Linked DNA regions of Rhodopseudomonas palustris. The protein of the gene in region 2 interacts with the protein of the main gene of each other region in a pairwise test. Links are inferred from orthologs where the notes say so. Each region holds a gene or a part of one and is shown on either strand. Other genes may lie near its edges.

Region 1 (7,034 bases), 1.3 Mb from region 2 along the record:
TCACACATCTTCGCCGTGACCGGCAAGGCCGACAGCCAGCCGCTGTTTCCCGACGACCCGTCGATCGCCGCCAATCGCCGCGTGACCATCACGCTGATGCGTGAAAGCCCGGCGTTGCCGCCCGGCATGAAGCCGTAGGCGTTTCACCCGGCCGGTTGTGGCGGCCAGCCTTTATCGTCAGCACGGCCTCGGCTTCATCGCGTGTCATCCGAATCTGATGGGGTCGATATTCGGCAGCCTCTGGTTGCATCGACTGCGGTCGGGCCGCTAGCCTGAGACGCGCCACGGTGGCAGGCTCTGTCTTTTAAGCGCTTGCCGGCGTGGCGCAGCGGCCCTTGGATCAAATCCTGCGATCGAGCGTTCTACGGCAGCATGGCCCTCAGCGCGGCAACCACCGAAGCGCCTGAACAAACCGGCTTTTGGGCGCTCACCCTCGGCGGGATCGGCGTCGTTTTCGGCGATATCGGCACCTCTCCCTTGTACGCGTTCCGCGAAGCGGTCGCCGGCGCGGCTGGCGGCGCACCGGCAAGCCGGGTGCTGGTGCTCGGGGTGCTGTCGCTGATTCTGTGGGCGCTGCTGATCGTCGTCACCGCCAAGTACGTGCTGCTGCTGCTGCGCGCCGATAACAACGGCGAGGGCGGCACGCTGTCGCTGATGGCGCTCGGCCGGCGCGCGCTGGGCCGCCGCAGCCTGTTTCTCCTGGTGCTCGGCGTGATCGGCGCCTCGATGTTCATCGGCGACTCGATGATCACGCCGGCGATCTCGGTGCTGTCGGCGATCGAGGGCTTGAAGATCGCGGCCCCCGCGCTCGAACACTACGTCGTCCCGCTGACGGTGCTGGTCCTGGTTCTGTTGTTCGGCGTGCAGAGCCACGGCACGGCGATTGTTGCGCGGTTCTTCGGCCCGGTGATGCTGGTGTGGTTCGCCACGCTGGCGGCGATGGGCGCGATGCACATCATGGACGATCCATCGGTGCTGGCCGCCATCAACCCGTGGTACGCGGCGCAATTCCTCGCAAGCCACGGCACCATCGGGCTGGTAACGCTGGGCGCGGTGTTTCTGGCCGTCACCGGCGGCGAGGCGCTGTACGCCGATCTCGGCCATTTCGGCCGTCGCCCGATTCAGACCGCCTGGCTCGGCTTCGTACTGCCGGCTCTGCTGATCAATTACTTCGGCCAGGGCGCGCTTGTGCTGTCCAATCCGGCGGCGTTGGAAAATCCGTTCTACAAGATGGTGCCTGAGGCGTTGGTGCTGCCGCTGACGCTGATGGCGACGGCGGCGACGGTGATCGCCAGCCAAGCGGTGATCACCGGCGCGTTCTCGCTGATCAGCCAGGCGGTGCAACTCGGGCTGCTGCCGCGGTTCGAGGTGCGTTACACCTCCGAGACCAATGCCGGGCAGATCTACCTGCCGCGCGTCAACGCGTTGCTGCTGACCGGCGTATTGCTGCTGGTACTGCTGTTTCAGACGTCCAGTCGGCTCGCCTCCGCCTATGGCATTGCGGTGTCCACCACGATGGTGGTCGACGGCATCATGGGCTTCGTGGTGATCTGGAAGCTGTGGCGCTGGAGTTGGCCGGCTGCGGCGCTGGTCATCCTGCCGTTGGTGCTGGTCGATGCGATGTTCTTCAGCGCCAATCTGCTGAAGCTGCTCGACGGCGCCTGGGTGCCGCTGCTGTTCGGGCTGGCGATGGCCGCGGTGATCTGGACCTGGCGGCGCGGCGTCGCGCTGCTGATGATCAAGTCACGTCGTGCCGAGGTACCGCTCGACGATCTGATCGGCAGCCTGGAGAAACACCCGCCGCACATCGTCAAGGGCACCGCGGTGTTTTTGACCGCCGACGCCGAATTTGTCCCGCCGGCGCTGCTGCACAATCTCAAGCACAACAAGGTGCTGCACGAGCACAACGTGATCCTGACGATCGAGACGATGCACACCCCGCGGGTCGAAGCGGCCGACCGGATCCGGCTGGTGAAGGTGAGCGAGAAGTTCAGCAAGGTGGCGTTGCGGTTCGGGTTCATGGAAACCCCGAACGTGCCGAAGGCGCTGGTGCTGGCGCGCAAACTCGGCTGGGAGTTCGACATCATGTCGACCTCGTTCTTTGTGTCGCGGCGCTCGCTGAAACCGGCCGCGCAATCCGAGATGTGGCGGTGGCAGACCAAGCTGTTCGTCGCTCTTGCCAAGTCCGCCAACGACGCCACCGACTATTTCCAGATCCCGACCGGCCGGGTGGTCGAGGTCGGCGCGCAGGTCACCATCTAGCCGCCGGCGCGAGGGCAGGGCGGCCGGCTTCGACCAAAAGCTGCAATGCTTTCGCGGCTCGCTGCGCCTATCCAGCAAACATGCCGATGATCTCGTTGAGAAGCTTGATTTTCCTCGCGCTAGGCGCAACCTTGGCGCCGCAATGGCCGAGCCTCGTTCTCGTTGTTGCGCTCATGGATCCAGGCAGTGCGATTGCGGGAGAAAAGAAAGTGGCAGGCCAGGTTGAAGATTTGACCCCTCAGGAGGTCGCCAAGGGTATCGCCGATGGGCGCTATCTGTTGGTCGATGTTCGCGAGCCCAACGAGGTCGCCGTAGAGGCCTATCCTGACGCCGTGGTTGTTCCGCTGTCGACCTTCGACCCCAAGGCGATCCCCGATCCGGCCGGCAAAGAGGTCGTGTTCGCCTGCCGCTCCGGCAAGCGTTCGGTGACGGCGTCGATGGCCGCCCAGGCGGCCGGGCTGCCCTATAACCGGCACCTCGCCGGCGGCATCCTGGGTTGGAAGGCGGCTGGTCTGCCGACCAAGCCGGGTCACTGATCCGTACGATGACCGCCATCCGATGAGCAACAAGGTCTTCGCCGATCTGCCTGTCACCGTGTTCGAAGCGATGTCGCAGCTCGCGCGCGACAACGACGCGATCAATCTCGGCCAGGGCTTTCCGGACGATCCGGGGCCGGAGGACATCCGTCGCGCCGCCGCCGACGCGGTGCTGAACGGCTACAACCAGTATCCGTCGATGATGGGGCTGCCGGAGCTGCGTCAGGCGATCTCGACGCACTACGCGCATTGGCATGGCGTCCAGCTCGATCCGATGACCGAAGTGATGGTCACCTCCGGCGCCACCGAGGCGCTGGCGAGCGCCATTCTGTCGGTGGTCGAGCCCGGCGACGAAGTGATCGTGTTCCAGCCGGTGTACGACTCCTATCTGCCTATTATCCGGCAGGCCGGTGGCATTCCACGCCTCGTCCGTCTCGAACCGCCGCATTGGCGCATCACCGAAGAATCGCTGCGGCGGGTGTTCAGCGCCAAGACCAAGGCGATCGTCTTCAACAATCCGCTCAACCCGGCCGCGGTGGTGTATCCGCGCGAGGACCTCGAATTGCTGGCGCGGTTCTGCCAGGAGTTCGACGCGGTGGCGATCTGCGACGAGGTGTGGGAGCACGTCACCTTCGACGGTCTCAACCACATCCCGCTGATCACCATCCCCGGAATGCGCGACCGCACCATCAAGATCGGCTCGGCCGGCAAGATCTTCTCGCTCACCGGCTGGAAGGTCGGCTTCGTCTGCGCCGCGCCCAGGCTGCTACGGGTGGCCGCCAAGGTGCATCAGTTCCTGGCGTTCACCACGGCACCAAACCTGCAGGCCGCCGTGGCCTACGGCCTCGGCAAGAGCGACGATTACTTCCTGCAGATGCGCAAGGACCTTGCCCGCAGCCGCGATCGGCTGGCGCAGGGGTTGTCCAGTATCGGCTTTCCGGTGATCCGCTCGCAAGGGACCTATTTTCTCACCGTCGATTTGTCGCCGCTCGGCCTTAACGAAACCGACGAGGCGTTCTGCAAGCGCATCGTCACCGACTACAAGGTCGCGGCGATTCCGGTGTCGGCGTTCTACGAGGAAGAGCCTGTCACCTCGGTGGTACGGTTCTGTTTCGCCAAGAAGGATCAGACGCTCGACACCGCCCTCGAGCGCCTGTCGGATGCGGTTCACGGGCGCTAGGGATTTCATGATGCGGGATACGATGCGGCGGCGACTGCTGACTCTGGGCGCGGGGATCGCTCTGTCGGTGTCGCTCACGCTGCCTGGCTGGGCGCAAGACCGCACCGTCAATTTCTACAACTGGTCGAACTATGTCGCGCCGGGCGTGATCGAGGATTTTACCCGCGAGACCGGCATCAAGGTGGTGTACGACACTTTCGACGCCAACGAGACGCTGGAGACCAAGCTGCTCGCCGGAAAGTCGGGCTACGACGTCGTGGTGCCGACGGCTTACTTCCTGCAGCGGCAGATCACCGCCGGCGTGTTCCAGAAGCTCGACAAGTCGAAGCTGCCGAACCTGAAGAACGCCTGGGATTTCGTCACCGATAGACTGGCGCTGTATGACCCCGGCAATCAGTTCGCCGTCAACTACATGTGGGGCACCACCGGCATCGGCTACAACGTCGCCGCGGCGAAGCGGATTCTCGGCGAGGGTGCCGTGATCGACAGCTGGGAGATGATCTTCAAGCCGGAGAACCTGGCGAAGTTCAAGGAGTGCGGCGTCCACATGCTGGATTCCGCCGACGACATTCTGCCCGCCGCGCTGACCTATCTCGGCCGCGATCCGAATTCGACCAATAAGGACGATTTGGAGAAGGCTGCCGAGGTGGTCGGCAAGGTTCAGCCGTCGGTCCGCAAATTCCATTCGTCCGAATATCTCAACGCGCTTGCGACCGGAGAGATCTGCCTGGTGGTGGCATGGTCGGGCGACATCAAGCAGGCGCAGTCGCGCGCCGCCGAAGCCCATAACGGCGTCGAGATCGGCTATGCGATCCCCAAGGAGGGCGCGCAGATGTTCTTCGACAATCTGGCGATCCCGGCCGACGCCAAGAACGTTACCGAAGCGCACGAACTGATCAACTTCCTGTACCGGCCGGACATCGCCGCACGCAATTCGGACTTCCTGTCCTATGCCAACGGCAACAAGACCAGCCAGGACTTCATCAATCCCCGCGTGCTGAACGACAAGGCAATCTATCCGGACGCCGCCACACAGGGCCGGCTGTTCGTGATTACCGCACGTGATCCGGCGACACAGCGCACCATCAACCGGCTGTGGACCCGGGTGAAGACGGGACGCTGACGGCCGGTATCGATCGCTCATGGGTACGGGAGTAATTCCGAGCATCGATACCTTACAAACTGCGTAGGCGCACGAGTGCCCGAATCGGCCTCAGCGGGCGCAGGATCGGCTCATGCAAATGGCGATCCGATCCCTCACGCGACTTCGTGGCGGCTGTTCTCTGGCCGCCCGCGGGCTGTGTAGTCTTGCTGTTTTCACCGGCATCACGGGGACGGCCGGCGCGGGCGATCGGCTTCGAGAGCGCTGGGCTCCGCGCTGGACCGTTTCGGCCGAAGCATTGGTGCTTGGCCGCGAAGGGACTGGCAATCAATCGTTGATCGCACTCGTGCCGGGCGACGTGCCATGGTGGACACCGGTCGGCCCGAACACGACTAACGTCCCCGGTGCCGAGGTGCTGAACAGCAATCAACTCAGTCAGCGCTTGGCCGCGGGCCCGAGGATCGGTATCAGCTACCGAGACCCATCGGGTTATGGCGTCGAGCTATCCTACTTCAATGTGCTCGGGCTGAAGGCATCAAGAAGCGCCGGCCCGGAGACGCCGGGACAATGGTTGGTGATGAAAGCGCCCGGTACGTTCTGGCAGACCCAGGACTATGCGTTTCAAGCGATGGTGTGGCAGGACGATACCCGGCTGCACAGTCTGGAGGCCAATGCGCGGCTGGAGATAACGCCGCGCGTGACGCTGCTGGCAGGTGTTCGCTGGCTGCAACTGCACGATCAGTTGCAAGGGACGCTGGATCCGGCCGATCTCGGCCAGCCGATGTGGAAGTTCAGAGTGCCGAGCCGGCTGTCCGATGCCGTTCCGGTTCCCGGCAGCCCGGTCGTGATCAATCCGCCGTTCTGGACGAGCTCGACGACGAACAACCTCTACGGCGTTCAAGTCGGCGTGCGAGCGACCTTGTGGGAGATCGATCGCGTCTCGGTGGATGCCGTACTGAAGGCTGGTGTTTTCGACAACCACGCGACGCAAACCGCGCAGGTCAGCATGCAGAAGCAGATCTACCCGACTTACGCGGCGACCGACGGGGCCGCCTTCGTCGGACAGGGCGGCATCGCGGCGAAATATCGGCTGAGCGATCACGTCGCTCTCAAGCTTGGATACGAAGCGTTGTGGCTCGGACGCGTAGCGTTGGCTACGGCCCAAGTTCAGGCGACCGCAACGACGTTCAGCAGCGTGACGGCAGCAGGTGTCGATTGTCGCTCGTCGACGCTTCTTCAAGGCGTCACGGTCGGTATGGAGTACTCGTTTTAGCGCGGCGGCCTGCTGTCAGGCGGTCTTCGCCAGTTTCGGCGCTGGCGCGCCGTGGAGAGCAACCTGCTCGAGATCCCGTAAATCGACCGTTCCCGGCAGCGCGTGATCGGATGGCTTGTCGCCGACGCCCCGCATCGGGATCGGGCTGACCGGGGCGCGGTCGTGCCGCTCGATGTCACCGCGGAGCAGCCGCCACGCCCAGCCGGCAGTTCGCCGGTAGGTGTGGGCGAGCCCGATCATGCCGTAGATCTGCGCGCCGGCATCGACGATATGAGCGCGGAATTTCAGCCAGGCCCGACGCCGCATCCGCTTGGCCGGTGAGAAATGCGCGACCTCGTGGGCGGGGCGGGTTTCGGAGCTCGAGAACACGTCGGCCGATTTGGAGAACACCAGCGCGCTGAGGAAGCGGATCGGGTTGAAGAAATAGGTGTAGGCGAGCAGCAGATTGAGCTGCTTCAGCCAGGGCCGCGGGTGCTTCGAGGCGACGACGTAGTTGCCGTCCATGATATGCGGCTCGACCTTGATGTCGCCGGCGCGGCTGAACGCCATGCCGGATTCGAACACGTTCTCGTACCACTTCGAACCGGGGGCAGGGGTCAGCATCATCACCTGCGTGCTGATCGAGCCGGCCTTGCGCAGCAGCCTGATTTGGTTGATCAGGCCGTAGTTCGACTTCCAGGT
Region 2 (7,829 bases):
TTAATATATCGCTCGCGATATAGCGTCGCGCGATATTAATCCGCCGCCTCTCTCCCACCTGAAAGGACCACACCATGTCAGTCGAGAAAGTTCTCTACCGCGCCACTGCCACCGCCACCGGAGGCCGCGACGGACGCGGCGTCAGCAGCGATGGCCATCTCGATGTTGCCCTCACCACGCCGAAGGAACTCGGCGGCGCTGGTGGTGCCGGCACCAATCCGGAGCAGCTGTTTGCGGTCGGCTACTCGGCCTGCTTCCTCGGTGCGATGAAGTTCGTCGCCGGCCGCGACAAGCTGCCGATCCCGAAGGATGTCAGCGTCACCGGCTCGGTGGGCATCGGCCCGATCCCGACCGGCTTCGGCATCGAAGTGGAGCTGAAGATCAGCCTGCCGGGCATGGATCCGGCACAGGCGCAGACGCTGGTCGATCGCGCCCACATTGTCTGTCCGTATTCCAACGCCACCCGTGGCAACATCGACGTCACGTTGACCCTGGTCTGAGCGGCCTGGCCGCCTCGCCAAGGCGGCCGTTGACAACACTGACGTCATCGCCCGCGGATGCGGGCGACCCAGTATTCCAGGGCGCTTGTTGGTTCGCCGCGCGCTTGCCACGGAAGCTCTGCGATACTGGGTCCCCCGCATGCGCGGGGGATGACAGCATCATTCTGTTCACGGGCTTCTTGCCCAACACGAGGAGGGCTTGCGTTACGCCGTCGTTCTTGCGCAGGGCGGCCTACGGGAGCTTGTCGTAGCCTTCGCCGAGGCCGTTGAGGCTGAGCGGGAAGCCGATGCCTTCTTCCGGCGTTTCGAAAATGATGAAGGTCGCGGTCTTGGCGTTGCGCAGCTGGCCGAGCAGCTTGTCGTCCATCACCACTTCAGCGACGCAGCCGTTCGGCAGGCAGCGCACGAAGCCGGCGCGGCCGATATCGGCGTTGTCGAGCTTGAGGCCGAGACCCGACGGCAGCAGCACGCCGAGCGGCGCCACCACGCGCATCAGCTTGCTCTTCTGATCGGCTGTCTTGAGGATGATGACGGTGAGGCCGGCGTTGGAGCGATCCTCCGCCACCACGCTCTGAATCAGCGCGCACTGCTCGGCCTTGGCGCCGGGCGGGGTATCGCAGCGGATCTGCCAGTCACCATGCACGGACTTCACCGCGCCCTGGGCCTGGGCCGTGCCGCTGCCGGCCACCGCGGCCAGCGCGATCAACCCGACCGCCAGCATGGCCCCGGACGCAGCGCGGCGGCTCGAGGCAAGGATTGGCGAAAGTCTGGCGAAGCCCATCAGAGGTGTTTCCGAGGTGGTGACGGTTGAACGGGATGGTCGGCGGCGGGTTCCGACTGACCGGCAATGACGGCGCCATGAAGGCAGCGCGCGCGCCAGCGAATCAGGCTTCCGTGACATCCGGGTGCTTTGCCTACAGCGAGGGGCACATCTGTCAAGCCGGCCTCACAAGACCTGGCCGGCGTGTCAGTCACGCCGGACGGAATCCGCGACCGATGAGCAGTCCAGGGTTGTTTGCACGCGCAACTCCTCACTCGTGCATTGCGAGGGGCGGCGAATTGTGTTTGAAAAGTAGAATAAGAAGCGTTCGCACTTAGGCTACGCTTTTGTGCCGAGCGCAATAAAACTGCACGGCCGGTCACGCCGAAACGGCGGGCTCGCTGTGCTAGTCATAGGGAGCGCAGCGGCATGAAGGTGTCGAAGGAGCGTTTGGGGCGGTGGTCGCTGGGACTTGCGATCGCCTGCTGTGCGGCAGCGGTCGGCGGGACCGCATTCGCCGAGATGGGGCAGCCCGCTCCCTGGGAGGTCACCCTTCAGCAACCCGCCTCTCCGGTGATGCAGAACATCGTCTGGTTTCACAGCTTCTTGCTGTGGCTGATCACCCTGATCACGCTGTTCGTGTTGGCGCTGCTGGTCATCGTGGTGGTGAAGTTCAACGCCAAGGCCAACCCGGTCCCCTCGAAGACGACCCACAACACGCTGATCGAAGTCGCCTGGACGATCGTGCCGGTGCTGATCCTGGTGGCGGTCGCGGTGCCATCGTTCCGGCTGCTGTTTCTCGAACTCGACATTCCGAAGCCGGACCTCACCGTGAAGGCCACCGGCAATCAGTGGAACTGGACCTACACCTATCCCGACGACAAGATCGAATTCACCTCGATCATGCTGACTGACGAAGAGCGGGCCAAGATGAATCCGGTCCCGCCGCGGCTGCTCGGTGTCGACAACGAGATGGTGGTGCCGGTCGACAAGGTGGTGCGGATCCAGACCACCGCGGCCGATGTGATCCACTCCTGGGCGATTCCATCGTTCGGCGTGAAGATCGACGCCATCCCCGGCCGCCTCAACGAAGCCTGGTTCAAGGCCATCAAGGAAGGCCGTTACTACGGCCAGTGCTCGGAACTGTGTGGCCGGGACCATGCCTTCATGCCGATCGTCGTCCGTGTGGTGAACGAACAGGAGTACGAAGCCTGGAAGAAAAAGCAGCAGGTCGCCTCGCGCATGCGTGACGATTCCTACGCCTCGGCCGCTTCCGCCACGCGCTAAAGCGGCGGGATCGCAAGACGTCGAACGGAGACCGCAAGGTCTGAGGTTTTCAAGTCAGGATCTGAAGATGGCAATGGAAGCTGCAAGGGTCGCCCATTCCGAACACGCGCACGACGATCACGCGCATGCGCATCCGACCGGATGGCGACGCTATCTGTACTCGACCAACCACAAGGACATCGGCACCATGTATCTGGTGTTCGCCGTGATGGCGGGCGTCATCGGTGCGGCGATGTCGATCGCGATCCGGGTCGAGTTGATGTTCCCCGGCATTCAGATCTTTCACAACACCCACACCTACAACGTCTTCGTCACCTCGCATGGCCTGATCATGATCTTCTTCATGGTGATGCCGGCGATGATCGGCGGGTTCGGCAACTGGTTCGTGCCGCTAATGATCGGCGCGCCGGACATGGCGTTCCCGCGGATGAACAACATCTCGTTCTGGCTGCTGCCGGCCGCGTTCGCGCTGCTGATCATCTCCACCTTCGTGGAGGGCGAGCCGTCGTCGAACGGCGTCGGCGCCGGCTGGACGATGTATGCGCCGCTATCGACCATCGGGCATCCCGGACCCGCGGTGGACTTCGCGATCTTGGCGCTACATTTGGCCGGTGCATCGTCGATCCTCGGCGCGATCAACTTCATCACCACCATCTTCAATATGCGGGCGCCGGGCATGACCCTGCACAAGATGCCGCTGTTCGTGTGGTCGGTGCTGATCACCGCGTTCCTGCTGCTTCTGTCGCTGCCGGTGCTTGCTGGTGCCATCACCATGCTGCTCACCGACCGCAACTTCGGCACCACCTTCTTCTCGGCCGAAGGCGGCGGCGATCCGCTGCTGTTCCAGCACCTGTTCTGGTTCTTCGGTCATCCCGAAGTGTACATCCTGATCCTGCCGGGCTTCGGCATGATCAGCCAGATCGTGTCGACCTTCTCCAAGAAGCCGGTGTTCGGCTATCTCGGTATGGCCTACGCGATGGTGGCGATCGGCGTGATCGGCTTCGTGGTGTGGGCGCACCACATGTACACCGTCGGCATGTCGAGCACGACGCAGGCTTATTTCGTCGCCGCCACCATGGTGATCGCGGTGCCGACCGGCGTGAAGGTGTTCTCCTGGATCGCCACGATGTGGGGCGGCTCGATCGAATTCAAGACGCCAATGCTGTGGGCGGTGGGGTTCATCTTCCTGTTCACCGTCGGCGGTGTCACCGGCGTGGTGCTGGCCAATGCTGGCGTCGACCGGGTGCTGCAGGACACCTACTACGTCGTCGCGCACTTCCATTACGTGCTGTCGCTCGGCGCCGTCTTCGCGATTTTCGCGGGCTGGTACTACTGGTTCCCGAAGATGACCGGCTACATGTACAACGAGACCATCGGCAAGCTGCACTTCTGGCTCACCTTTATCGGCGTCAACATGGTGTTCTTCCCGCAGCACTTCCTCGGTCTATCGGGGATGCCGCGGCGCTACGTCGATTACCCGGATGCGTTCGCCGGCTGGAATCTGGTGTCTTCGATCGGCTCCTATATCTCCGGCTTCGCCGTGCTGGTCTTCCTTTACGGAATGACGCTCGCCTTCATCCGCAAGGAGCGCGCGGCGGACAATCCGTGGGGCGCCGGCGCCACCACGCTGGAGTGGACGCTGTCGTCGCCGCCGCCTTTCCATCAGTTCGAGGTGCTGCCGCAGGTGCGCTGAGGCCGGTGTTGGAACCTGCATCCGCCGCCGTCGTTGCGGCGGGGGATGCAGCTCGAAAGAAGAGGTGAGCCCGTGTCGGTCATCGACGTCAATCCGATCCCGCTTGCGCCCCGGATATCCGAAGCCGGCGTCGCCGACTACATCGCGCTGCTCAAGCCGCGGGTGATGTCGCTGGTGGTGTTCACTGCTCTGGTCGGCCTGTTGATGGCCCCCGGCAGCTTCCATCCGGTGCTGGCGATCACCGCGATCATCTGCATCGCGGTCGGCGGCGGCGCCGCCGGCGCGCTAAACATGTGGTACGAGGACGACATCGACGCCAAGATGACGCGCACCGCCAACCGGCCGATCCCGCGCGGGCGGGTGACGCGGCCGGAGGCGCTGACCTTCGGCATGACGCTGGCGTTCTTCTCGGTGGTCACGCTCGGCATCCTGGTGAACTGGATCGCCGCCGCACTGCTCGCCTTCACCATTTTCTTCTACGTCGTGATCTACACGATGTGGCTGAAGCGCTGGACCGCGCAGAACATCGTGATCGGCGGCGCCGCCGGTGCGTTGCCGCCGGTGGTGGCGTGGGCATCGGTCACTGGATCGCTGGCGGTCGAGCCGATCCTGCTGTTCCTGATCATCTTCTTCTGGACCCCGCCGCACTTCTGGGCGCTGGCTCTGTTTCGGAACGACGACTACGCCCGCGCCGGGGTGCCGATGCTGCCGGTCGTCGCGGGCCCCGATCACACCCGGCTGCAGATTCTGCTATACACCGTTGCGCTGGTCGCGGTCGCGGCCGCGCCGTGGCCGCTCGGCTATTTCGACGCGATCTATGGCGTGGCGTCGCTGGCGCTCGGCGGCTGGATGCTGGTGCTGGCGGTGCGGGTGTATCGCCATCGTTCCGGCAGCGCCGCGCTGCGCGCGACCCGTAATCTGTTCAAGTTCTCGATCCTGTATCTGTTCGCGCTGTTTGCGATCCTGTTGGTCGAGGTGATCGCCGCGACCGTGCTGAGGCTGATCGGCTAATGGAGGGCGCGATGGAGCCAGCTCATAAGACGCCGCCCGGTATCGTCCTCACCGATGCGCAGAAAAAGCGCCAGCGCGAACGCTCGATCGCCATCGCAGTCGCGCTCGGCGTGCTGGTGGTGCTGTTCTTCGCCGTAACCCTGGTCAAGGGGCCGGCGGTACTGCACCGGCCGATGTGAGGGAGGTGCCGCCGATGTCGCCGCCGCTTCCGCAAGCTCCGCAGCAGCCGGCACCACGCCGAGGACTCGGACGCGATACGGCGGTGGCAGCGGTGTGCGGTCTGGTTGTCGCCCTGATGGTCGGGGCGTCGTTCGCGGCCGTGCCGTTCTATAACTGGTTCTGCCGCACCACCGGGTTTAACGGCACCACGCAGGTTGCCCGCGCTGTGCCGAGTTCGGCGCCGCTCGATCGCACCGTCACGGTAAGCTTCGATTCCAACGTCAACGGCCTGCCGTGGAAGTTCGAGCCGGAGCAGCGCGAGATCGAGGTGCCGATCGGCAAGGTGGTGACGGTGTATTACCGCATCACCAACCTGTCGCGCTCCGACACCGTCGGACAGGCGGCCTATAATGTCACGCCGCTGACGGTCGGCTCCTACTTCACCAAAATCAATTGCTTCTGCTTCACCGAGCAGCCCCTGGCCGCCGGTGAGAGCCGCGACATGCCGGTGGTGTTCTACATCGATCCGACGTTCGCTGCCGATTCGGAGAACGACACCGTCAAGACGATCACCTTGTCCTACACCTACTACCCGGTGCGCGATCCAGCGCCGAAGCCGGTGGCTTCGAGCGAACCGGCACCGCGCAAGGGCAATCTCTGACAGGAACCGCCGCAACAAGAACGACCGGGACACGCATCGCCATCCCGGAGGGATCGAAACGGAGAGCGACAATGGCCACGGCGCACGTCAAGCACCACGACTATCATCTGGTCGATCCGAGCCCCTGGCCGTTCGTCGGTTCGGTCTCGGCGTTCGTTATGGCGCTTGGCGCGGTGTCCTGGATGCACCACATGTACCAAGGCGCGCCAATCGTGTTCGGTGTCGGCATCATCGGCGTGCTCTACACCATGGCGAGCTGGTGGAGCGACGTGATCCGCGAGGCGCAGTATCAACACGATCACACCCGCGTGGTGCAGCTCAGTCACCGCTACGGCATGATCCTGTTCATCGCCTCCGAGGTGATGTTCTTCGTCGCCTGGTTCTGGGCCTATTTCAATGCGGCGCTGTTTCCGGCCGATCCGGTCCACGCCACCCGCGAGGCGTTGTTCGGCGGGGTGTGGCCGCCGAAAGGAATCGAAACGTTCGACCCGTGGCACCTGCCGTTGCTCAACACCCTGATCCTGCTGACCTCGGGCACTACGGTGACCTGGGCACACCACGCGCTGCTGCAGAATGACCGCAAGGGCCTGAAGCAGGGGCTGATCTGTACCGTCCTGCTCGGCGCGACGTTCTCCTGCGTGCAGGTCTACGAATACAGCCACGCCACCTTCTCGTTTGCGGGCAACATCTACGGCGCCACCTTCTTCATGGCGACCGGCTTCCACGGCTTTCACGTGCTGGTCGGCACCATCTTCCTGCTGGTTTGCCTGATCCGCGCCTATGCCGGCCACTTTACGCCGAAGCAGCACCTCGGCTTCGAATTCGCCGCCTGGTACTGGCATTTCGTCGACGTGGTCTGGCTGTTCCTGTTCGTCTGCATCTACGTCTGGGGCCATGGCGCCTCGACCATGGCGCACGGCGGCTAAGACGGGCCGATACGCAGAGGGCGGCTCAAGCGGCCGCTCTCCGCACCTTTAGGGCAACGATCATGAGCCAGTACCAATCCGCCATTGTGAGGAGCGAAGCGACGAAGCAATCCAGGAGCCCCATGCACCGGGCCGTGGATTGCTTCGCCTTCGGCTCGCAATGACGGAGCGGATTGACCAGGCTCCCACCGTCTTCCAAAGCGCACTACGCGGCATTGCGTGTCGCTGCCCGCGCTGTGGCGAAGGACGGCTGTATACCGGCTTCCTGACGTTGGCGCCGCGCTGCGAGGTTTGCGGTCTCGATTTCAGCTTCATCGATGTCGGCGACGGTGCGGCGGTGTTCACGATCCTGATCGGCGGCGCCATCGTGGTGCTATGCGCGCTGATCGTCGAGGTGAAGTATCAGCCGCCGTTCTGGCTGCATGCGGCGCTCTGGCTGCCGCTGGTGCTGGTCACCACGTTGCTACCGCTACGCTCGATCAAGGCACTGTTGATCGCGCTGCAGTTCCACCATAAGGCGCAGGAGGGCCGCCTCGTCGGCCGCGAGCCGCAATGAATTCAGCGGCCGCGCGCCGGCGCAGCATCGCCGGGATGAGCCTGATCGTGCTGACGATGGTGGCGGTCCTGCTGGCGCTGGGGATCTGGCAGTTGCAGCGGCGCGACGACAAGCATCGGCTGATCGCGGCGCTCAGTGAACGGTTGGCGGCCGAGCCGGTGGCGCTGCCCGCCGCGCGCGACTGGTCGGCGCTCGACCCGGTTCACGACGAATTTCGCCGCGTCCGCTTCACCGCGACCTATCTGAAGCAGCCGGATGTGATGGTGTATTCGTCCG

What was found. Proteins that work in one complex are often made in the same cells at the same time.
Region 1: the proteins of ctaD (region 2) and HZF03_RS09990 interact in binary tests that used the Escherichia coli proteins (3 or more experiments, as listed by UniProt). The link is inferred for Rhodopseudomonas palustris from one-to-one orthologs.

Annotation. Positions count from the first base shown.
Region 1 is NZ_CP058907.1:2,177,031-2,184,064, forward strand. The notes cover bases 1,960-4,899. They hold HZF03_RS09990 (aminotransferase), read left to right. Parts: upstream 1,960-2,820; coding sequence 2,821-3,978; downstream 3,979-4,899. Other genes in these bases: HZF03_RS09980 (potassium transporter Kup), read left to right, coding at 1,960-2,262; HZF03_RS09985 (rhodanese-like domain-containing protein), read left to right, coding at 2,436-2,798; HZF03_RS09995 (polyamine ABC transporter substrate-binding protein), read left to right, coding at 3,986-4,899. Outside these bases: HZF03_RS09975 (OmpA/MotB family protein), read left to right, coding at 1-138; more of HZF03_RS09980, read left to right, coding at 373-1,959; more of HZF03_RS09995, read left to right, coding at 4,900-5,101; HZF03_RS10000 (hypothetical protein), read left to right, coding at 5,214-6,353; HZF03_RS10005 (B12-binding domain-containing radical SAM protein), read right to left, coding at 6,369-7,034. UniProt on the Escherichia coli protein: Shows aminotransferase activity with methionine and histidine as substrates, and to a lesser extent also with phenylalanine.
Region 2 is NZ_CP058907.1:907,507-915,335, forward strand. The notes cover bases 2,077-4,927. They hold ctaD (cytochrome c oxidase subunit I), read left to right. Parts: upstream 2,077-2,614; coding sequence 2,615-4,240; downstream 4,241-4,927. Other genes in these bases: coxB (cytochrome c oxidase subunit II), read left to right, coding at 2,077-2,547; HZF03_RS04205 (heme o synthase), read left to right, coding at 4,313-4,927. Also shown: HZF03_RS04185 (organic hydroperoxide resistance protein), read left to right, coding at 75-500; HZF03_RS04190 (invasion associated locus B family protein), read right to left, coding at 733-1,281; more of coxB, read left to right, coding at 1,690-2,076; more of HZF03_RS04205, read left to right, coding at 4,928-5,251; HZF03_RS04210 (hypothetical protein), read left to right, coding at 5,263-5,430; HZF03_RS04215 (cytochrome c oxidase assembly protein), read left to right, coding at 5,445-6,071; HZF03_RS04220 (cytochrome c oxidase subunit 3), read left to right, coding at 6,143-6,997; HZF03_RS04225 (DUF983 domain-containing protein), read left to right, coding at 7,158-7,553; HZF03_RS04230 (SURF1 family protein), read left to right, coding at 7,550-7,829. UniProt on the Escherichia coli protein: Cytochrome bo(3) ubiquinol oxidase is the terminal enzyme in the aerobic respiratory chain of E.coli that predominates when cells are grown at high aeration.